DNA from 2 places in the Lactobacillus sp. CA30L genome. Region 2 is predicted to be linked to the other one. Evidence: predicted binding sites of a transcription regulator. Region 2 holds the regulator's gene; the other holds the start of a gene.

Region 1 (11,580 bases), on a different contig from region 2:
GCGCAGCGAACCCTGCCCGCGGACGGTAAGTTTAAACCACGTCATTGTCGTCTCCAATGAAGGCACTGTGAACGCGAGTCCAGAAGTGCGTGTGCCCGAAGCGGTCAAAGCGGATTGCCTTGCTGGAAATGCGGTAGTTGATTTTCCGCGCGTTGCGCACGTTGATGCGGCTGCCATCAACGGTCATCACGAAGTGGTCGGCGTTGGGCACAATTGTGATCTGCTGCTGGGGGGCAATTACGATGGGCGACGACAGCGTCCTGAAGACCCGGTTGTTGATGGACGCAATCTCGGCCATCTGCAGGGCCTTGAGCTGGGGGTGAATCACGGCGCCTCCGAGCGACTTGTTGTAGCCCGTCGACCCGGTTGGCGTTGACACGCAGAGTCCGTCGCCGCGGAAGTTTTCAAAGAATTGGTCGTCAATGAAGACGTTGGCCTCCAGGGTGTGCGAAACCCGCTTGACCGCCGACTCATTCAGCGCAAGGTAGTGCCGCTTTTCGCCTGCCTCCGTCACCAGCTCGGCTTCCAGCAGCGGGTAGCGCGCCGTTTCTGGCTCCCGCAAAAAGAGTGCGTCAACCATTTTGTCCACCCCCGTGCTGCGCCAGTCAGTGTAAAATCCGAGGTGCCCCGTATGAATGCCGATGAACCGAATGGAACTAATCTGGCTTTCATAGCGGTGGAAGGCGTTGATCAGCGTCCCATCTCCACCGACCGTGATGACCACGTCGGGGTACTTGGCGTCAAAGACCACGCCGTTTTTTGCTTCAAGCACTTTGCGCAGGTGCGCCACCACCTTCAGCGTCTCTTGATTCGTATTATGGGCGATTGCTATCCTCATTATTTTTCCTTACCCTTGTTTTTGGTGAAGACTCTCTGTGCTTCCTGCACCTCGTCCTTGATCAGCGACATCTCCTCGTCAAGCTTGTACGCGGATTCCGCAGTCGACTTCAGCCGCTTTGAAATGTCATCGGGATACGAGCCCTGGTACTTATAGTTCAGCGTATGCTCGACCGTCGCCCAGAAGTTCATCGCCAAGGTGCGGATTTGAATTTCAGCCAGTAATTTCTTGGGACCGGCGGGCAGATAGACGGTGTAGGAAATCACCATGTGGTATGAGCGGTAGCCGGACGGCTTAGCGTTCTGCACATAGTCACGCTCTTCAACCACCTCCATGTCCGCACGCGCGTGAATCAGGTCGACAACCTTATAGATGTCATCGACGAACTGACTAACAATCCTGATGCCCGCAATATCCTGCATATCGGTTTCAATCACGTCCGGGCTGATCACCCGGCGCTCCATTTTTTCCTTAATTGAATCGACCGACTTTACCCGGCCGACCACAAATTCGATCGGTGAAAGCTCCCCTTTAGTCAAAAAGCTCTGCCTAAGGGAGCGGAACTTAACCTTTAATTCTCGAACGGCCTCATCGTAGGGCCACAAAAAATTATCCCAATCCATTTTCATAGAAATAGTTCCTTTCTCAAACAGCATACTCATTTTAACACAAAACACGTGCGAGCAATTTTACGGAGCAACCGTTTACAGAAAGCGGACTATTTTTTTGACAATGCTGGCTAATTGACTGGCGCCAAGGGCCTTTTAGCACCGCAAGCATTTTTGCGCACCCATCCTTAATCACTACCTTAAGATTATGATAAACTAGTTGACACGCTCGGCGCATGCCGTGGCGTGAATGCGCCATCTTGCTTTCAATAAGCCCCTGTATAGGACTTCTTTTGCGCGTTATTTTTATGCTTTCATAAGCTAAAATTTTGACTATTTTACTAATCTTGACCGAAAATGATAGATACTATGCTTGAAGGCTAAATTGCTAGCGCTAGCGCACAAGGGCGGACCGCTAAAATCTTTCATGTAGTACTTAAATGAAACTGGGTCTGTTTTTTGAATTTTTGCGCAAGTTGGAAAGGAATGATTGCTTTATGTCTGAAAACACCGAAATTGAGGCCAAGGTTGTCTTGCCTCAGGATATCTACCGCAAAGTGCTTGCGGGCTTTGCGTCCAAGAGCAGCTTTGACCAGGTCAACTACTACTTTGATACGGACAGCGGCCTTCTTAAAGAGGCCAACGTGAGCTGCCGCATTCGGCTCTTCGCCGACCACGGCGAACAGACGCTGAAGGTGCCAAATACCAGTCCCGTCCAGGCCAACTACCACGAGGCGATCGAGATCAATGACGCCCTGACGCTTGCCGCGGCCCGGCACTTGGTCGACCAAGCCCAAACGCACCCTGATTTTAATTTTCACGGCACCGTCGGCAGCTACCTCAACGCGCATTTTGGTCCTGCTATAAGTCTGCGCTTGCAAACCTATTCCAAGACCCACCGCAGCCTTCTCAGGGGGCCGCACGGCTGCGAGCTGACGCTTGATGATACCGTTTACCCCGATGGCTACGAAGACTTTGAACTCGAGATTGAGAATTCGCAACTAGCCTTAATCAAGGGTGTTTTAAGCCAGTTAAAGCAGGACTACGGTTTTACCCAAAACGCCGCCAACACCAACCAGGCAAAAATTGCGCGCGCTTTCAATCACCGTGCTAAAATGTGAATACGTTAAGTGTATTTCCCCTAGTTCAACCGGCCATTCAAAAAATACACAGCCACTTAATCAGTACGGAGGAGTCTGACTATGTTTGAGATTTTTCTCTTTGTTAATCCCATTGGCACATATTGCTACGATGCAGAAGTTTTAGTTAAAGAAGCAATCGATGAACTCAATATCAATACCTGTTTCCACTTCGTTCCCATTACCAATGCGAAGGTTATCAAGGATGATATCATGCGGCGCAAGCGGGCCAGACAGCACATCAGCAGCGTCTCGGAATACACGTTGGCATCTTACCAGGCCCTGCGCAATTACCACGCTATCAAGTTCGAATACGGCAACAAAAAAGCCCGTTCATTCCTAGTAAACCTGCAGCGTGCACTCAACCAGAATTTCAACCGGTATTCCGCAGACCTACCGAAGAAAATCGCAAACAAGCTCAACCTCGACTACGACCGGATCACCAGCCCCGCCATTAGCGGCTACATCGAGGATTCGATCCAGCTGGACAAGAACCTGGCACAAAAATTCAGCGTCAACAACTTCCCCACCACCATCATCTTCAACGAAAGCGGCAACTACAACGGCATCCTTCTGGAGGGCATCGTGGCACACGACAAATTGATCACGCTGCTACAAAACGGGAGTTGCCTGGAGGAGCAAGAGAAGTACTACCCTAGCACCCACCTGCGCCTGATTTAAGGTAAAAAGAAGCATTGTCGCATGAATGAACCCGGCGCAGCCGGCTAAACACCCACTCGGGCAGGTCGGCGATTGTCATCTGGTTCTCGTATAATTTAGCCGCGATGCACATTCCCTTAATACTCTTTTGCACCACTTGCTGCTGCAGGTAACGCCTCTGCACGCCGGGATCCACGCGGTAGTCTTTAAGCACCGGGCGAAAGTGCCACAGACGCGCTAATCCAGCCGCGTTCAACGCAAAAATCGCCGCTTGGCAATGGACGGTCTCCGACAGCGGTGCAAGCTTGACGTTATACTTGAGGGTCAGCACTTCTCTATAAGGATTGATTTCTAAATAATAATCACGCCACAACCTGTTTTCGCGAAAGAAAATGAGTTGTGTTTTTTTGATGCTGCGCTGCAGGTAGTGCCGGCGCCCTACTACCCAGATGTCCCTGACGCCAATCTTATGATACAGGGCATGACGGTGGCTGAACTCAGCGCTGCCAAGCGGCGCACACTGCACCTCAAAGGCCAGCTGCGGGCTTGCCAGGACATCGGCACGCAGTCGCCCGCCTGCTAGTGAAACCTCAAGACAGGCATCAAAATGTGCCCCACGCAGCGCAGACTGCAGGAATTTTTTGCTGCGGGCATGTTCTTCTTTTTCGCTAACCGAGTTATTAACCCGTGCTGCGTGTTTAAAGTAGGCCGTAGCGGCCTTAATCACGAGTTGCACCTTTTGCCCGCAGCGGGGACAATAGAACAGCTGCTCCTGCACCCGGATGGTCCCTTTTTCCAGCAATTTGGCCGCTACTTTCGCCGCTACCAGCTTATTGTTCAACAGTGCCGCGTACATAATCGCCACCCCTTAATTAAGTACGCAAAAAGGACAAGTTTTACCTTGTCCTTTATTAGAGCATCAGTGCTTCGTTTTAGTAAAATAGTTGCGCAACTGTTCCAAGGCGTCATGCGCAATCAGGCACTTGCCGGTCGTTTTGACCCGCGCCATCTCGCTTCTTTTAACCTTAAGGCCATATTCGGTGGCAATTGCCCATGCGTCATCGGGCTTGAGTTCCACGTAGTTTTCATCCTGAAAGTCCAAATCCAGGTAGAATTTTCCCCGCTCGAAGTAAAGGCTTGAAGAAAGGTCGCTTACCCGCAAGCTGTCGGCCAGTTCTGTCACACGGTCAATATCATCAAAGCAGTACGCCTGCTCCTTCTGGAACTTCTTGAGCGACTTTTCCATCTTGGCCTTGATCGCATCGTCTTCATCCGCCCCAGCCGATTCTTCTTGCGCGTCGTCATCATCGGCCTCCAAGTCCAGAAACGACCTGCGCAGGTCATTTTTGCCCGGGCCCATCTGGGGCTCACCCGTGGCGCTATCAATCAGCTGGGACAGGTCATCGCGGTCCTTTTTTGGCACCTTGGTAATGAGCAGGTCCAACCCGCCATTATTGGGCATCACCTGGAAAGTAACGGGCGCATCCTGACTAAATGAGTGGTCAGTGTCAACTTCATCCAAAATTGAATAGAAAAAATGCTGAATCTTATCCCTGTCGCCCAGCAGGTCTAAGACCTTCAAGCCACGCCTTGCCAGTTCATTTTTATCTATTCGTACCCGAATAGTATTTTCATTAATGTGATCTACTTGCACGAGTTCTCACCTCCACTGGATCCTTTCAACTATTGTAGCCTATTTTGCCCATAAAATAAAAGCGTTAGTCTAAAAACCAACGCTTTTTCCGCAAAAATTCTTAATTACAGGTCTGCAGTTTTCTGCATTTCTTCAAGCTCAAGCCGGCGAACCTTGCGCGGCAAGAACCGCCTGATTTCGTCCTCATTATAACCAACCTGGAGGCGTCGGTCGTCCATAATAATTGGTCGTCTTAAAAGACTTGGATTCTTCTCAACCAAGCCAAGCAATTGATCGATTGATAGATCATCAAGGTTGATTTTCAGTTGTTGAAATGCTCTCGAACGCGTTGAAATAATTTCTTCCGTGCCATTCTCAGTCATCCGCAGAATTTGGATAAGTTCCGCCTTGGTAAGTGGCTCTGAAAAAATATTCCTTTCCCGAAAAGAAATATCGTGCTTCTTCAGCCACGCCTTGGCCTTGCGGCATGAGGTACAACTCGGAGATACATATAAATTTACCATATATTCACGCTCCTTTGAACGATACTATTCCTTACCAGAAACATTATAGCACATTACTTCTTTTTTGTAAGTAGTATTTTAAAATAAATATTAAAAAAGGCACATCAATTTTCATTAATGTGTCTTTTTCTTGGTTACTTGTTTACTTTTGCCATTAAGTCCTTAACGAGCTGCTCATTTTCCTCTGCCGTTTCGGAAATAAAACAAGCCTGGTTGGCTAATTCCTTAATGTCAGCGGTGTTAAGACTCTTCATCAAGCTTCTAATGCGCAAAATTGAGGTTGCACTCATTGAGTACTCGTCGAGTCCCATTGACAGCAGAATCGGGAACATGGTGCTATCGCCAGCAGCCTCCCCACACATGCCACACCAAATGCCATTTTCGTGGGCTGCATCAATCGTGTGCTTGATTAAGCGCAAAATTGCGGGGTTAGCCGGTTGATAAAGGTAAGAAACATTATCATTGCCACGGTCAGCCGCCATTGTGTACTGAATCAAATCATTGGTGCCGATTGAGAAAAAGTCAACTTCCTTGGCAAATTGATCGGCTAAAACCGCTGCCGCTGGAACTTCAATCATCATGCCCACTTGCAGGTCTTGACCAACCTTTGTGCCCTTTGCAGTCAATTTGTCTTTTTCTTCGCTCAAAATGGCCTTGGCCTTACGCAATTCGGCCAGCGTGCCAATCATCGGGAACATAATCCCGAGGCTACCATATGCCGAAGCCCGCAAAAGTGCACGCAGCTGCGTCCGGAAAATCTGTTCATTTTGCAATGACAATCTGATTGCCCGCACACCCAAGAATGGGTTCATTTCTTCCGGCAGGTCCCAGTAATCCAGGTGCTTGTCGCCACCAATGTCCATTGTTCTGATGATTACCTGCTTGCCATGCATGCCCTCAATGACTTCTTTATAAGCATTGAATTGATCATCTTCACTCGGAAAGTCCTTGGAGTCCATATACAGGAATTCGGTTCTGTACAGACCAACGGCCTCGGCACCGTTTGCATGTACGCCTTCCATATCATTGGGCGTACCAATGTTTGCCGCAATCGTGAACTTCTTGCCGTCAGCGGTCACTGATGGTTCATTCTTCAGTTTTTCCCATTCAGCCTTCTGCTTTAAGAAAGCCGCACTCTTTTGCTTGTATGCAGCGATCTGGTCGGCGCTTGGTTCAACAACCGCATCACCGTTCAGCCCGTCAACAACCAGCGTCTGGCCGTTTTCAACGTCCGTGGTGATCGAATCGGTCCCCACAACGGCTGGCAATTCGAGCGAACGGGCCATAATGGCCGAGTGGGCTGTCCGGCCGCCGATATCGGTGACAAAGCCCCTAACAAACTTTTTGTTTAACTGCGCGGTATCACTCGGGGTTAAGTCGTGGGCAACGACGATAACCTCATGGTCAATAGCAGCTGGATTAGGCAATTCCTTGCCTAAGAGGTGGGCCATAATCCGCTTTGAGACATCGCGCACGTCGGCCGCACGCTGCTGCATGTACGCATTATCGGTCATGCCCTCAAAAATGCTGATGAATTTCTGCGCCGTCTCGTCAAGCGCCGCTTCACTGTTGACCTTTTGATCCTTAATTGCGGTTTCAATCGCCCCGGTAAATTCAGGGTCATTCAAAATCATCAAGTGGGCTTCAAAGACCTGGGCTTCGTCTTCACCTAAACTCTTTTTCGCATCATCACGAATTTTTTCAACTTCAGTCGTTGAGACTGCAACTGCGTCCTTGTAGCGAGCTAGTTCGCCATCAACGTCGCTGACAGTGGTCTTTGAGAACGAAAGATCCGGTTCAACCAAGAGATAGGCTGGTGCTACAGCAATACCATCGCTTGCAGCAATTCCTTTTAATGTCTTGGTCATTATTCTGCCAAACCCTCTTTTTTCATTGTGTCAGAAATAGTTGCGATTGCATCTTTTTCGTCGTCGCCTTCGGCACTGATTGTCACATCGGCATTCTTGCCCACGCCAAGCGACATCACGCCCATGATTGACTTCAAGTTAACAGACTTGCCGTTGTATTCCAGGTTGATATCTGAACCAAACTTTGAAGCGGCCTGTACTAACAATGTAGCCGGACGAGCATGAATACCTGTTTCTGCAATAACATGAAAATCGCGTTTTTCCATTATAATATCTCCTTTGAATTGAAAAAATCAAACCGGTAAAATCTACCTATTCGTGTATTAGATTATCATTTTTTTGTGAATTAAACAACAAAAATGTAACAGTTTACATCACTAAAGTTCACTCTTTGACTTAGTATAAACTATTTTTCCGCCACGCAGGGCTTTACCGGTTATGTTCTGTCTTTTGCCAAAAGATCTCAAGGCTGCTTGGAATGCAAAAGCTTTCCCCGGTTCCACTTCATAATGATCAAGCGCACCACTTGCCAACTGCTCAAGAATTATTTGGTAATCCAAATATACCACCATTTCTTTTAAACTAAAACACACTAAATCTTCCTTCAGCAAATTTTCTGGTTTTGCTCAGGTCATTTTACCATATTTTATACTTACTAAAAATAAGTTTTCCAGCACTTAGCACTTGATTATCTAGAGTGCTAATTATATAATTTAGTGGACATAACTTGAAATGAAAGGCGGTATTTACATGCTTTGTCAAAATTGTCAAAAACGGCCAGCTTCCATTCACCTTTTCGCTAAGGTCAATGGCCAAAGCCGTGAAATTAATTTATGTGGACAGTGTTATCAACAACTAAAACAACAGGGAAATATTAACATGAGCAGTGACAATGGTGGATTCTTTGGCGACTTTAATGACCTCTTCAACAGCTTTAACGGCAGCGCAAGTGGCAACTCCGGTGAACCGCAAATGAGTAGCGGTCAGGGTACCACGCCCCCGAACGGTGCCAATGGCGGTGGTCGTTCGCTGCTTAGCCAGTACGGTACAGACCTGACCGCACTTGCCAAAAAGGGCAAAATCGACCCGGTCATTGGGCGCGATAAGGAAATTGCGCGCGTGATCGAAATTTTAAATAGAAGAACGAAAAACAACCCCGTGCTGATCGGTGAAGCCGGCGTGGGCAAAACCGCCGTCGTTGAGGGGTTGGCCCAGCAGATAGTTGACGGTTCCGTGCCCGCAAAGCTGCAGGACAAGCGAATCATCTCGCTTAACGTGGTTTCACTGGTACAGGGCACCGGCATTCGCGGTCAGTTTGAACAACGGATGCAGCAGCTGATTCAGGAGTTGCAGAACCACAAGGAGATTATTCTCTTTATCGATGAAATTCACGAGATTGTTGGTGCGGGCAATGCCGAGGGCGGCATGGACGCCGGCAACATTATCAAGCCCGCACTCGCCCGCGGCGACCTGCAATTAGTTGGTGCAACGACGCTCAAGGAGTACCGTGAGATTGAAAAAGATTCAGCACTCGCCCGTCGCTTCCAGCCCGTTGACGTTAAGGAACCATCGGTTAACGAAACGATCCGGATTCTCCAAGGGATCCAAAAGCGCTACGAGAGCTACCACCACGTGCACTACACGGATGACGCAATCAAGGCAGCCGCAGAGCTGTCTGAGCGCTACATTCAGGACCGCTTTTTGCCAGATAAGGCGATCGACCTGCTCGATGAAGCCGGCTCGCGCATGAACCTGACGATTCCCTTCGTCGATAAGGAAAAAATGAAGGAACGGATTGACGCGGCCCAACAGCTTAAACAGGAATCACTCAAAAATGAGGACTATGAAAAGGCCGCTTATTACCGTGACCAGATTGAAAAGTACAATAAGATGAAGGACCAGAAGGTTGATCCCGATAAGTCACCCGTGATTAGCGCTAAGATTATGAACAAGATCGTCGAAGAAAAAACGGGAATTCCGGTGGGCGATTTGCAAAAGCAGGAAGAAAACCAACTGCAAAATCTCGCCCCCAACCTTAAGGCGCACGTCATTGGCCAGGACAAGGCCGTTGACAAGGTGGCCCGGGCCATTCGGCGCAACCGCATCGGCTTCAACAAGACCGGTCGGCCTATTGGCTCCTTCCTCTTCGTTGGTCCCACCGGCGTGGGCAAGACCGAACTCGCCAAGCAGCTGGCCAAGCAAATGTTTGGTTCGGAAAATGCGCTGATTCGCTTCGATATGTCTGAGTACATGGAATCGTATTCGGTCTCCAAGCTGATTGGGTCGGCTCCGGGCTACGTCGGCTACGAAGAAGCCGGCCAGCTCACCGAACGCGTTCGGCGCAACCCGTACAGCCTGATTCTGCTTGACGAGATTGAAAAAGCCGATCCATCGGTTATGAACCTCTTCCTGCAGATTCTGGATGACGGGCGCTTGACCGATTCGCAGGGGCGCACGGTTTCCTTCAAGGATACCATCATTATCATGACGTCAAATGCCGGTCAGGGAATGAAGAACACCAGCGTCGGCTTCAACGTCGAGAATGCAGAGGACAAACCCGACTCCGCTAGAAATTCGATGAGCCAATTCTTTAAGCCCGAATTTTTGAACCGGCTAGACGACGTCATTGAGTTCAACGAATTGTCTAAGGACGACCTGCTTAAGATCGTCAACCTAATGCTGGACGAAGTCAACGACATGGTCAAGACGCAGGGACTGCAAATCACGGTTACCAGCGAAGCCAAGAAAAAGTTGGTCGAAGAAGGCTTTAATCCGGATATGGGTGCGCGTCCGCTGCGGCGAACGATTCAAGAAGAGGTTGAAGACAAGGTGGCCGACTTTAAGCTGGATCACCTGGATGCAAAGAACCTCCTGGTCAGTGTGAACGCTAACCAGATAGTCATCACTGAAGCAGAGGAAGCTGCGGCACCTGCTGGTGGAGAAAGTTCAAACTAGTTCAAGCTCAGCGAAAACTTCTACATCTTACCAATATTTTCAGTTAAGACTGTTTTTGCTAAAGAAAATATTTAAAAATAGCGGTATACTAATTATAAAGAACTACTAGAAGAAACGGGTGAAATCCATGCATTTGATAGATGTAACCAACAGTTATAGGGATCTAGTTCACAATCAGCTAAATTCCACCAGAGTCAATTACGTCAAGGTTTATTCCCTGGGCAACACCTCCGTGATCTACACCGAAAGCGATGAGGCCATTGGCATTGTCTTGGAAAACCACAACCGGCGCGTCCGCAAGGAAGAGACTGATTTCGTCATTGAGCGCTTAATTAAAGAAAAGAATCCGTCGTATACGCTAACCGTTGACAAGAGTCAACACGTCATCGAGATTCATATTGACAAGTAGCAAAAATGCTGGCAGCGATTGCCAGCATTTTTTTGTAGATTATAATTTTTCGGTTAGCTTGACGTCGGGGTACTTGTCCTGGAAAAAGCGTTCAGCAAATTGATTCTCAAACAAGAACAGCGGCTGATCGTAACGATCCTTGACTAGCAAGTTGCGACTGTTGGACATGGCCAAATCGAGCTGTGCGGGATCAATCCAGCGGGCAACCCGGTGACCGATACTGGTCATTTCCACATCGGAATTGTATTCGTTCTGCATGCGGAACTTGAACACCTCAAATTGCAGCTGCCCCACGGCTCCCAAGATATACTCATCAGTTTGGTAGTTGCGGTAAAGCTGAATTGCGCCCTCCTGCACCAGCTGGGTCATCCCCTTGTGGAAGGACTTCTGCTTCATTACGTTCTTAGCGCTGACCCGGACAAACAATTCCGGCGTAAATTCCGGCAGCGGCGGATAGACAATCTTGCGCTTGCCGGCATAAATACTGTCGCCAATCTGAAAGTTGCCGGTGTCATACAGGCCAACAATGTCGCCGGCAACCGCATCGGTCACCTGGACACGCTCACTCGACATAAATTCGGTAGCATTATTCAGCCGGATCGGCTTGCCGGTCCGGGCCAGGGTAACATCCAAGCCCCTCTTAAACTCTCCGCTGCCGACCCGCACAAAGGCAATGCGGTCACGGTGGTGGGGGTTCATGTTAGCCTGAATTTTAAAAACAAAGCCCGAGAAGTCTGCGTCATCGGGGGCGAGCACTTCCGCATCATTAACCGTGTGTGCTGCAGGTGCGGGCGCCAATTTGACAAAGCTCTGCAAAAAAGTCTCAACGCCAAAGTTGGTCAGCGCCGACCCGAAGAAGACCGGCGTCTGCTCGCCCTGGGCAATCTTTTCCTCGTCAAAGGCGTTGCCCGCTTCCTTAATCAGTTCAATTTCACCCAAAGTATCC
Region 2 (11,580 bases):
TCTTGTCGTCTGCTGCCATTGGGCGTTCACCCTGCAAAACGTGCACGTCAACGGCGGGCTGGTTGTCGGCCGCGGTCGAGAAGATTTGACTCTTAGAGGTTGGAATGGTCGTGTTCTTTTCGATTAACTTGGTGAAGACGCCGCCCATGGTTTCAATCCCCAGGGAAAGGGGCGTAACATCGAGCAGAACAACGTCTTTAACGTCGCCGGAGATAACGCCGCCCTGGATTGCCGCACCTAACGCAACGGCTTCATCAGGGTTGATAGAGTGGTCAGGCTCCTTGCCAGCCCACTTCTTAACCGCTTCTTGCACCGCTGGAATACGGGTTGAACCACCATTTAAAATCACCTTGTCAATGTCATTAACGGTGAGGTCGGCATCTTTTAGCGCATTGTCAAATGGAATCTTGGTCTTGTCGACTAAGTCAGCCGTCAATTCCTCAAACTTGGCCCGCGTTAAGTCTGCTTCTAGGTGCAGCGGTCCTGCTTCGCCAGCAGAAATAAACGGAAGTGAAATATGAGTCGACGACACGCCAGACAAGTCCTTCTTGGCCTTTTCAGCGGCATCCTTCAACCGCTGCATTGCCATCTTGTCCTTGGATAAATCAACGCTGTTTTCATCCTTGAAGTTCTTGACCAGCCAGGCAATAATCTTGTCATCAAAGTCATCACCGCCAAGGTGCGTATCACCGTTGGTAGATAAAACTTGGAAGACCCCATCGCCCAACTGCAAAACAGAAACATCGAAGGTGCCGCCGCCGAGGTCATAGACCAGAACTTTTTCATCTTCGGCATCCTTGTCAAGACCATAGGCCAGTGAAGAAGCAGTCGGCTCGTTGATGATCCGTTTAACTTCCAGGCCCGCAATCTTGCCGGCATCCTTGGTGGCCTGACGTTGCGCATCGTTGAAGTAAGCGGGAACCGTAATTACTGCCTCAGTGACCTTTTCGCCCAGGTAGTCCTCAGCAAATTTCTTGATGTACTGCAGGATCATCGCTGAAATTTCTTGCGGCGTGTAGGTCTTATCACCAAACTTAACCTTGTAATCGGTCTCGCCCATGTGGCGCTTGATTGATGAAATCGTGTTCGGATTAGTGATTGCTTGCCGCTTGGCAACTTCACCAACCTGAATTTCGCCATCTTTAAAAGCAACTACTGACGGAGTAGTCCGATTTCCTTCCGGATTGGTAATAATTTTAGGTTCTTTTCCTTCCAGAACAGCAACTGCTGAGTTGGTAGTTCCGAGGTCAATTCCGATAACTTTTGACATTGTTTAACTTCCTTTCACTTACTGTGCAACAACGACCATTGCTGGTCTTAAAGTACGATCCTTATAACGGTAGCCCTTTTGCAGGACCTGGACAACGTGATCCTTTTGATCATCATTCTCAGCCCCAACCGTTTGCACGGCCTGGTGCAGCGTCGGATCAAACTTGACGCCTTCCGCTTCAATCTCGCTGATTCCGTGGTCCTTCATGGCTTTGACAAGTGCGTCGAGCGTCATCTGAACCCCCTTCTTGAGCTGCTTTGAGGCTTCGTCATCGACCTTAGTGGCCAGTGCGCGCTCCAAGTTGTCCATTGCGGGCAAAATATCCTTTGCCAAAGACTGCGATTCATACTTGATCAGCTGCGCGCGTTCATTGTTATAACGGTTTTGCATATTTTGCATCTCAGCTTGACTGCGCAGGAACTTGTCTTCGAGGTCCCGGTTGTCAGCCTGTAGTGCAGCCAGCTTAGCGGCAGAGTCTTCTTTCTGATCCCCTGCGTCTTTCTGCTTGCCGGAATTTGCTCCGGCAGCTGATTCATTTTTGCCTGCATCTTTTTTCTTGGATGCCGCTTCAGAAGATTCGGTTTTATCCTTCTTTAGTTTTTTTTCTTTAGGAAATTTTTCCTTACTCACGGCTAACCTCCTTTATTTAAACCGACCGTAATACTCCAGCAGCTTCTTGGCCAATTCGTTTCTGAAATATTCCAGAAGGCCAATCACCTGCGAATACGGCATATTGTTCGGGCCGAGCAGCGCGATCACGCCCTTGCCGTGCGAGCCAACGCTGTATTCTGCCGTTAGCAGACTGTAATCCTTCAGCAAGTCATTGGACAATTCCGAACCCAGGCTAACCTGAACCGGATAATGGCCGATGCTTGTGCCGCTAGGTTGGTCCATTAAACTTGAGATCAAGTCGTTGTGGTCAATCAGTTCATACAGCGACCGCAGGCTCGCGACGTCGCTCATTGAAGCGGTATTCAATAGGTTGAGCTGTCCGTCAACGTACATCTGCTCGCTGGCAGCATCGTTAATCACGTCCTCAACCAGATCAAGCAGCTCGCCCGCGTGATGACTGCTGAGCTTCTTGCCCAGGCCGCGGTTAAGCAGTGCCGGCGTTACCTTGCTGAGCGTTTTGCCCACCAACTCGTCGTTAATCATTCGGACAGCCTTCTCAACCTCATCGCCGTGAACGTTGTGCGGCAGACTGTAGACCTGGTTATGGACATTGCCGTCACTTGTCACCAGAATCGCCATAATCTGCCGGCTAAACAGCGGGACAATGCGGAAGCCCGTGATGGTCAAGTTGCTGCTTTCCGGTCCCTCCGCAAAGGCCGTATAGTTGGTCAAGTCTGACAGAATCTTGGCTGCCTCCTGCACAATTTCATTTACCTGGTGAAACGGCTGGTCTAGCTGGTTCACGATTCGCTGGTAGACGGATGACGGAATCTGTAGGGGTTCAACCAGGTTATCGAGGTAATAGCGGTAACCGTCCGTTGACGGCACGCGCCCACTCGACAAGTGGGTCTTCTCAATCAGTCCCTTGTCTTCCAAAACAGCCATCTCATTGCGGACGGTTGCGCTTGAAACCTTAATCGGCAACTGCTTCATCACGGTCTTGGAGCCGACTGGATCATTGGTCTGCGTAAAATCATTAATAATTGTTTTTAAAATTAGTTCTTGACGTTCGGTCAACATAAGTATCGCCCTCACTTTTAGCACTCATTGCTGTTAGGTGCTAACAACTATTATGATACTAGCATTTAGCAGAATGTCAAGTTGAGTGCTAATTTTTTTGCAATAAAATTAACCCGCGCTGCACATAAAAAACTATTTCTGCCGGGCAAAGTAGTCCTTGATCTCGGCCTCGTCCTGCGCCATCCGTTTTTTTAATTCAGCCAGGCCCGCAAACTTAATCTCGCCGCGGGTATACTTGTACCACTTGATAATCATTTCTTGATCGTATGCCTCTTCATCAAAGCCAAAGAGGTTTGATTCAATGTAGATTTTTTTGCCATTGTGAATGGTAACGTTGTAGCCCACGCTGGTCATCGAGTCGTACCACCTGCCGCCAATCTTGGTTCTCGTGGCGTAAACCCCGACCTTGGGCACGACCTTGTTCTCGCTCCAGACCAGATTTGCGGTCGGATAGCCCAACTTGTGGCCGTTGCGCAAGCCGTGCCCGACGGTGCCCGACATCACGTAGGGTTCACCCAGAAGTTCTGCCGCCAGCGCCATGTTGCCCGCACTAATTGCCTTTTTAATTTCGGTCGAACCGATTTTCTGCCCCTCATAAGACTGTTTCGGAACATCAATAATCTTAAAGCGGCCGCGGGCAAAGCGCGGAAAGTTGGTCATGTTGGCAACGTCCCGCGGTCCGTACGTATAGTCAAAGCCCGCCACAACGGTGTCTGCGTGGAGCTTGATGATGATCTCATCGACAAATTCCTGCGCGGTCAGCCTGCTGAAACGGTCGTTAAAGTGCATCACCAGCAGGTAGTCTACCCCCAGCGCACGCATTTTGTAGGCCTTTTCTGGCAGGCTGTCAATGTAGGACACGTCGGCATTCTGGTACACCTCTTTAGGGTGCCGGTCAAAGGTCATTACCATCAGCGGCAGGCTGCTTTTTCTCGCCGCCATTTGGGCCAGCTTAATCAGCTGCTGGTGGCCGCGGTGAACGCCGTCAAAAAAGCCGAGGGCCAAAACGGTTTTGTCCGGGATTAAGTTTTCTTCTACCGGATAAGTTAAATGGATAATTTGCACGATAAAGCCTTCATTTCACCTAATTATTTTGTAAAAGCATTAAATAGGGGCGATACTGGGTATCATCTTTTTGATATATTGCCTTAACCCTTTTATTGTACCGTAATGCAACCCATTTTGCATTTGTTTCCAGGGAGATTGCCGCCCCATTTTGCACCTTGAGCCACTGGTTTTCCGGTAGGTCCACCTGCGGGTAATCCGCAAAAAAGGCATCGATGGGCTGAATAAGAGCAGCCGCCCTGCTCGGATCGCTGACAATTTCATCCAGCTTGACCGCCTGGTGAACATCAAAGCCGGCACTCGCCGTGCGCCTCAGGCTGGCCATAACGGCTGGCACGCCTAATTTTGCACCCAGATCGTTAACAAGCGAGCGCACATAGGTGCCCTTGCTGCACTCGATCTTAAAGCCAAAGGTTTCCCGGCATTCCTGCCGATCCAACGTGGGGTTCCCGCTTAAATCATAAGAAAAAACCCGCACGGTCCTTTGCGGCCGTTCAACCGCGATCCCAGCCCGGGCATACTCATACAAGTGTTTGCCGTTGACCCGCACGGCCGAATATATTGGCGGGACCTGTACGATGGAGCCGGTAAAGGCCTGCATGGCCGTCTGAATCGTGCTGGCACTAATTAGGTCCGTTATTTCCTCTTTCGCCAGCACCTTGCCGCTCAGGTCGTAGCTGTCGGTTGCTAGTCCCAGGACGCCTGTGCCCTCGTACTTCTTGTTACGCGTGTGCATAAGCTCGATCAGTTTAGTCGCCTGCCCGATTGCAATCGGCAAGACGCCCGTCACATCAGGGTCAAGTGTCCCTGCATGGCCAATTTTTTTAATGTGCAGTGCACGCCGCAGTTTGTATACGACGTCGCTGCTCGTCATGCCCTTGTCCTTATCGATTACTAAAATTCCGTTTATCATCATTGCCCCCGCCGACTAAAAAAGCGCCGTTTGGCGCTTTAACTAATTGTTTCGCTCCGTGTCCTGCTTCTTGAGGTCAGCAATCAAGCGATCAATTTTACTACCATATTTGACTGAGTTATCGCGCTTGAAAATCAGCTCGGGAACCTTGTAGACGGTCAAAACCTGTCCCAGCAGGTGGCGCATCATTCCCTTGGCTTTTTCCAAACCAGCAGCGGTTTCCTCTTCTTTTTGCGGATCTTCGGAAAGAATGCTGTAATAAATGGTCGCATAAGACAAGTCATTGGTACATTCAACCGCCGTGATTGTGACGTCATCAACGCGTGGATCACGAATATTCTTCCGCAAAATCTTAGTCAGTTCACGGAGGATCTCTCCTTCAACACGACCTATTCTGTGCTTCATCGTTTCCTCCTAGCAAAACTACTTAGGCTGAACTTCCTGCTTTTCAACGGCTTCGAGTTCGTCGCCAATCTTGATATCATTGTAGCCTTCAATCGTCAGCCCACAGTCCAAGCCCTGCTTAACCATCTTGACGTCGTCCTTGAAGCGCTTGAGTGAAGCCACCTTGCCGGTGTAAATCACGACGCCATCGCGGATGAGGTTGACTTCCGAATCACGGGAAACGTAGCCAGAGTCAACGAAGGCACCGGCAATCGTTCCGACCTTTGAAACCTTCCAGGTTTCACGGACGGTCATGTTGCCAACAACCTTATCTTCATAAGTAGGCTCGAGCATCCCCTGCATGGCGGCCTTAACGTCGTCGATGGCCTTGTAAATAATGCTGTAGAGGCGGATGTCGACGCCGTCGGACTCGGCCTGTGACCTGGCCGTTGCGGTTGGACGAACGTTGAATCCGATGATGAAACCATTAGAGGCCCCAGCAAGGGTGACGTCCGAATCATTAACCGCACCGACACCGGCGTGGACGATGTTGACCCGCACGCCCTCAACCTCAATCTTTTCAAGCGATTGCTGCAGTGCTTCGACAGAGCCCTGGACGTCAGCCTTCAAAACGATGTCGACTTCCTTCATGTTTTCCTTCTTCATCGTGTCAAACAGGTTGTCCAAGGTAACGTGCTGAACGTTCTCACGCGCGTGCACGAGGGCCTGTTCGGCTCTTTGCTCACCGATGGTACGGGCGGTCTTCTCGTCGTCGAAGACAACGAGCTTGTCGGCCGACTCCGGAACATCGTTCAATCCGGTGATTTCAACCGGCATCGATGGCGTCGCCTTCTCAATCTGGCGACCGCGGTCGTTGGTCATGACCCGGACGCGCCCGAAGCGGTTGCCGACAACAATCGGATCACCGGTATGCAGCGTGCCCTGCTGAATTAGCAGGTCGGCAACGGGACCACGTCCCCTTGACAGACGGGCCTCAATAACAGTACCGATTGCCTTTTGTTCAGGGTCAGCCCTGAGTTCCATCACGTCGGCCTGCAGCAGAATCATCTGCAGCAGCTCGTCAACATTTTCGCCCGTCTTAGCGGAGATATTGACAAAAATCGTGTCGCCACCGTAATTTTCCGGGATAAGGTTATACTTCATCAGCTGCTCGGTGACGTGTTCCGGGTTGGCACCAGGAACATCCATCTTGTTAATCGCAACAATGATTGGAACGTGCGCACTTTTGGCGTGGTCAATAGCTTCAATTGTTTGAGGCATGACCCCGTCATCAGCAGCAACAACCAGGACAACAATATCCGTGATCTCAGCTCCACGCTCACGCATGTTTGAGAACGCGGCGTGACCCGGCGTATCCAAAAAGGTGATCGGCTTGTTGTCGATTCTAACCTGGTAGGCACCAATCTTCTGCGTGATACCGCCGGCTTCGTGGGCCGAAACGTGCGTGTGACGCAGACGGTCAAGCAGCGTGGTCTTACCGTGGTCGACGTGACCCATAATCGTGACCACTGGTGGCCGCTTAACCTGCTTCTTGGATTCCTTTGAGGCTCCCATGCGCTTGTCGTACAGGTTGTCAATGTCGGACAGGTCCTCGTGGACCTTTTCTTCAGCATTGATGCCGTATTCCGCCGCAATCAGTTCAATCGCATCCTTGTCCAGCGATTGGTTCTGGTTCGTCATCACGCCCAGCATGAAGAGTTTCTTAACGATTTCAGCCGGTTCACGGTGCAGCAGCTTGCCGAGGTCCTGCGCGTTCATCCCCACTTCATAAACCAGGGTCTCTGGCAACGGACGCTCTTTTCTCTGTGTTGGCTGCTTCTTAGGAGCCTGCTCAAATTGATGCTTCTTGTTCTTCCGCTTGCGCTTGGGATAATTATTGTTGCCGCCATACGTTTGGTTTCTGCCCTTGCGGCCAGGCTTGCCCGAATTGCGGGTATAGCCGTTGCCCCGGCGTTTTTCTTCCTTAGCCGGTTCAGGTCCGCCCGCAGCTTTCACGCCCTGTGGCTTGCCCGTGTGCGCAGCAGTCGAGCCCTGGTTCTGCTTCAACCGGGCCGGTGACGGCTTGATAATCTTGGGACCGGCCACTTGGGAGGCTGTGCTTTCAGTCCTGGCAACCTTCTTAACGGTATTTGGTGCGGGTGCTTTTTTAACGTTCTCCGCTTCTTTGCCGGCTTGAGGTTTTGCCACATCCTTGCTTAAGTTCTTGGCGGGCACTTCAGCCTGACGAATCGCCGTATGTTCTTCAACGCGCTGCTTCTGCTTCAACTGCTTAAGCAAGTCTTGCGTAGCCGGCTTGGGCGTACTCTTTCGTGAACCTTGGTTAGCGCGGCGGCCCGAATGGTCCTGGCTCTGCGAGCGGTTGTTTATGCGCCGGTTCCTGCGGCGACCGTTATTTTTGCTGCCGGAAGCATCCTCCCGCTTTTTCTCGTTTTTCCGGATTGAGTTGACGGAAATTTTGATTTTTCCGCCTTTTTTTGCGGAACTTTCTTGTTTTTGGGCAGGAGCGGGGCTGCTAAAACTTCCCTTTAGCTGATTCACTTGTGAATCTTCTAGTGATGACATATGGTTCTTAACATCGAACCCAAGATCTTTCGCCTTGGTGACCACAACTTTATTTTCGATGCCTAACTCTTTTGCGATTTCATAAATTCTTTTCTTAGCCATCCAATCACACTCCTTCATTAACCTTTTGTACTAATGCTTTGCAAAAGCCGGCATCGGTAATACCCAACACCTTGCGCTTTTTGCCAACTGCATGCGAAATTTCGCTGCCGCTAAAGGCGGAAATGACCGTAATATCATTCTGCTCAGCAACTCTTGCGACTTTTTCACGTGTATCCGCGTGACTGTCATTAGCCAAAACAACTACCTTAACTTTTTGTGCCTTGAGGCCGATAAGGACCGTCTCAAGCCCCGTAACCAGCTTCCCGGCCCGCTGGGCAAGTCCCAGCAGATTCAAAGCTTTCTGTCTATTTTGCAAATCTATTTATCACCAAATAATTCTTTCCTTGCCTTTTGATGGTCGACGTAGGCATATAATTCCTCGTAAAAACTTGCGGGGATATTTGCGCCCAGGCTCCGTTCAAGCACGCCTTTTTTCTGGGCCTGCTTTATTTTGTCCGGGTCAAGTGAAACATATGCGCCGCGCCCGGGCTTTTTGCCCGTAGAATCAACGGCAACATTCTTTTCCTTGTCGACCACAATGCGAACCAATTCCTTCTTCGGCTGCATGGTATCAGTCAACAGGTCTTTCCGCATTGGAATTTTTCTTTTTTTCAAAAGAACTCACCCCTTGCCACATTCTTCGTCAGTGCTTACGCTATTCAACTGTCTCTTCACCGTCGGTACTCCCAACATCTTCCGCTTCGGCCGCAGCATCATCGCCAGCAGCTTCTCCGTTTTCTTCAGCGACCAGGTCCGAATCTTCCTCTTCCACAGAAGACTCATTCGAATCATCCGCAGCGGTTTCCGCGTCTATTTCCGCGCTCTGAATGGCCTCTTCATTTTCCTCATCGGCTTCATCGGCGCCCTCGTTAACAAATTCAACTTCAGACTCCGGCCTGATATCAATCTTGTAGCCGGTCAGGCGCGCCGCCAGACGAACATTCTGGCCCTTCTTGCCGATCGCCAGCGACAGCTGGTAATCCGGAACAATCACCAGGGCACTCTTTTCGTCCTCCTCGTCACCGAACTGAACGGCAATGACCTCTGCGGGATTGAGCGCATTGGCAATGAAGTCCGACGGGTCTTCTTCATATTTAACAACGTCGATGTTTTCGCCGTCAAGTTCGTTGACCACATTCTGCACGCGCGCACCGCGTTGACCCACACAAGTACCGACCGGATCAATGTTCGGGTCGTTTGACTTAACCGCAATCTTCGTCCGGTCACCGGCCTCGCGTGCGATTGAGACGATCTCGACCGTCCCGTCGTAAATCTCCGGCACTTCCTGCTCAAACAGGCGCTTAACCATGTCCGGGGCGGTTCGTGACACCGTGATCTGCGCACCCTTGGCGTCAGAACCAACGTGCGTCACAATCACGCGGATTTGGTCCTGCGGGTTGTAGTTTTCGTGCGGCATCTGGTCATTACGCGGCATTACCGCTTCAACATTACCAATTTTAACATAAACGAAGCGATTATCGCGCCTCTCAACCGTCCCGGTAATCAGTTCGTCCTCATATTGCGAATATTCATCGATAATATGATTCCGTTCTGCTTCCCGCAAGTGCTGCATGATGACCTGCTTGGCGGTCTGGGCGGCAATGCGCCCAAAATTCTTCGGTGCCACGTCAAAGCGGATCTTGTCGCCCAGCTCGTAAGCCTTGTTGATGGCAAGAGCATCCTTCAGGCTTATTTCCAAGCGGTCATCGTGGACCTCCTCGACGACAACCTTTTCGCTCATCATCTTGAAGTTGCCCCTGCGTTCGTCGAATTCAACCACAACGTTCGTTGCCTGGTTGTAATTCTTTTTATAAGCAGCAATAAGTGCAGCCTCAATCGCTTCTACGATCACATCTTGCTTGATACCCTTAGTTTCTTCTAAAGTCGCAAACGCCTCTAGCATTTCTTTCGACATAACTTTTAATCGGCCTTTCTAAAATTCAATTGCAAAACGAATGTTTGCAACCAGTTTACGGGGAATAGTTATTACCTTCCGCCTTGTTTTGATCTTGATTTCCAACGAAATTTCGTCTTCGTCGTACGCTTTGAGCGTCCCCTCGAATTCCTTTTCACCCGCAACTTTTTGGTAAAGGCCGACGTGAACGTAATTGTTCAGCGCCTTCTGCCAATCCTTCGCGGTCTTAACCGGGCGTTCGACACCGGGCGAGGAAACCTCAAGAACGTAGGGGGTCGGAAACGGATCCGGTTCGATTTCGTCGAGCTTGGTCGAAATCAATTCGCTTAAACCCGCAATCTCATCCATATCAATCCCGTTTTCACGGTCTACGTATATCCTTAAATAGTCCTGCCCCTTTTCCTTTACGTATTCAATATCCACCAATTCGTCGTTGCGCGACGCAATAATTGGCTTAATCTCTGCAAGAACAAAATCTTTAACTTTCGCCAAGTACTTTCCTCCGTAATAAAAAGAGTGAGCAGAAATTGCTCACTCCGAATCATTATTCGAACTTATATATGAAGTATACCACAATTATATTAATACTGCAAAATTTTAAAAGAGCGAAAGTTGGTTCTGGTCGGGCATCCCCGTCAAAACCTCGTTTTCCTCGAGGTAATTCATAATTGTCTGCGACACCTTGCCCCTGTTTGCCAGGTCCTCTTTCGACAAGAATTTTTGCTCGGTCCGGGCGGCCACAATCTGCTTGGCCGCGTTGATACCAAGCCCGGGGACAGCGTTGAAGGGCGCCAAAATGGTGTGCTGGTCAATAATCTTGAAGTTAGTGGCCTCGGAGTTATTGAGATCAACCATCTTGATCTTGATGCCGCGTTCAAGACACTCGTTGGCAATTTCCAGAACCGTCAGCAGGCCCTTGTCCTTGGCGGAAGCATCGTTACCCTTGTTTTGGATGTCTGCCATCGCCTTTTTGACCGTGTTCTTGCCGTGGCTCATTGCCACCAGGTCAAAGAGGTCGGCACGCACGGAAAAATACGCGGCGTAGTAGATTTCCGGGTAATAAACCTTGAACCAGGCGATACGCAGGGCCATGAGAATGTAGGCCGTCGCGTGGGCCTTCGGGAACATGTACTTGATCTTGAGACAGGACGGAATGTACCAGTCGGGAATCTTATCGTTCTTTTTCAGCTCCGCCATGTCATCGTCGCTGATGCCGCGACCGTGCCGCACGGACTCCATTGTTGAGAACGCGACCTCCGGCTTCACGCCCCAATGGATAAGGTCCATCATAATGTTGTCCCGGCAGCCAATCACGTCCTTCAGCTTGCAGGTGCCGTTATCGATCAGTTCCTCGGCATTGCCCAGCCACACGTCCGTTCCGTGGGAAAGACCGGAGATCTGGAGCAGTTCCGAAAAGGTCGTTGGCTTCGTCTCCTCGAGCATCCCGCGCACAAACCTGGTGCCAAATTCGGGCACGCCCAACGTGCCCGTCTTGGACTGGATCTGGTCGGGCGTTACGCCCAGTATTTTAGGGCTGGAAAAAAGCGACATGACGCCCGGATCATCGGGCGGAATTGTCAGCGGGTCAACGCCAGAGAGGTCCTGCAGCATCCTGATCATGGTCGGATCATCGTGCCCCAGAATATCAAACTTCAG

Evidence for each region. The regulator HrcA, encoded in region 2, represses chaperone genes, less so after heat shock. The targets are predictions, from matches to a motif close to TTAGCACTCNNNNNNNNNGAGTGCTAA.
Region 1: the regulator HrcA is predicted to act here: its motif matches at 7,948-7,974, upstream of AC2JF8_RS00420 (ATP-dependent Clp protease ATP-binding subunit).

Annotation. Positions count from the first base shown of each region.
Region 1 is NZ_JBWXGB010000001.1:81,565-93,144, reverse strand. Features, by position in the region: gene AC2JF8_RS00475 (RluA family pseudouridine synthase) at 1-45, opposite strand, end outside; gene AC2JF8_RS00470 (NAD kinase) at 32-838, opposite strand; gene yjbM (GTP diphosphokinase) at 838-1,467, opposite strand; gene AC2JF8_RS00460 (CYTH domain-containing protein) at 1,944-2,567, shown strand; gene AC2JF8_RS00455 (DsbA family protein) at 2,649-3,266, shown strand; gene AC2JF8_RS00450 (competence protein CoiA family protein) at 3,241-4,101, opposite strand; gene AC2JF8_RS00445 (adaptor protein MecA) at 4,165-4,899, opposite strand; gene spx (transcriptional regulator Spx) at 5,004-5,402, opposite strand; gene ptsP (phosphoenolpyruvate--protein phosphotransferase) at 5,537-7,270, opposite strand; gene AC2JF8_RS00430 (phosphocarrier protein HPr) at 7,270-7,536, opposite strand; gene ykzS (protein YkzS) at 7,648-7,881, opposite strand; gene AC2JF8_RS00420 (ATP-dependent Clp protease ATP-binding subunit) at 8,021-10,225, shown strand; gene AC2JF8_RS00415 (DUF1827 family protein) at 10,353-10,634, shown strand; gene AC2JF8_RS00410 (peptide chain release factor 3) at 10,674-11,580, opposite strand, start outside.
Region 2 is NZ_JBWXGB010000005.1:10,368-21,947, forward strand. Features, by position in the region: gene dnaK (molecular chaperone DnaK) at 1-1,270, opposite strand, end outside; gene grpE (nucleotide exchange factor GrpE) at 1,289-1,900, opposite strand; gene hrcA (heat-inducible transcriptional repressor HrcA) at 1,913-2,962, opposite strand; gene ribF (riboflavin biosynthesis protein RibF) at 3,095-4,027, opposite strand; gene truB (tRNA pseudouridine(55) synthase TruB) at 4,047-4,940, opposite strand; gene AC2JF8_RS06655 (ribosome-binding factor A) at 4,983-5,345, opposite strand; gene infB (translation initiation factor IF-2) at 5,364-8,009, opposite strand; gene AC2JF8_RS06665 (L7Ae/L30e/S12e/Gadd45 family ribosomal protein) at 8,014-8,325, opposite strand; gene rnpM (RNase P modulator RnpM) at 8,328-8,624, opposite strand; gene nusA (transcription termination factor NusA) at 8,665-9,924, opposite strand; gene rimP (ribosome maturation factor RimP) at 9,943-10,416, opposite strand; gene AC2JF8_RS06685 (PolC-type DNA polymerase III) at 10,522-11,580, opposite strand, start outside.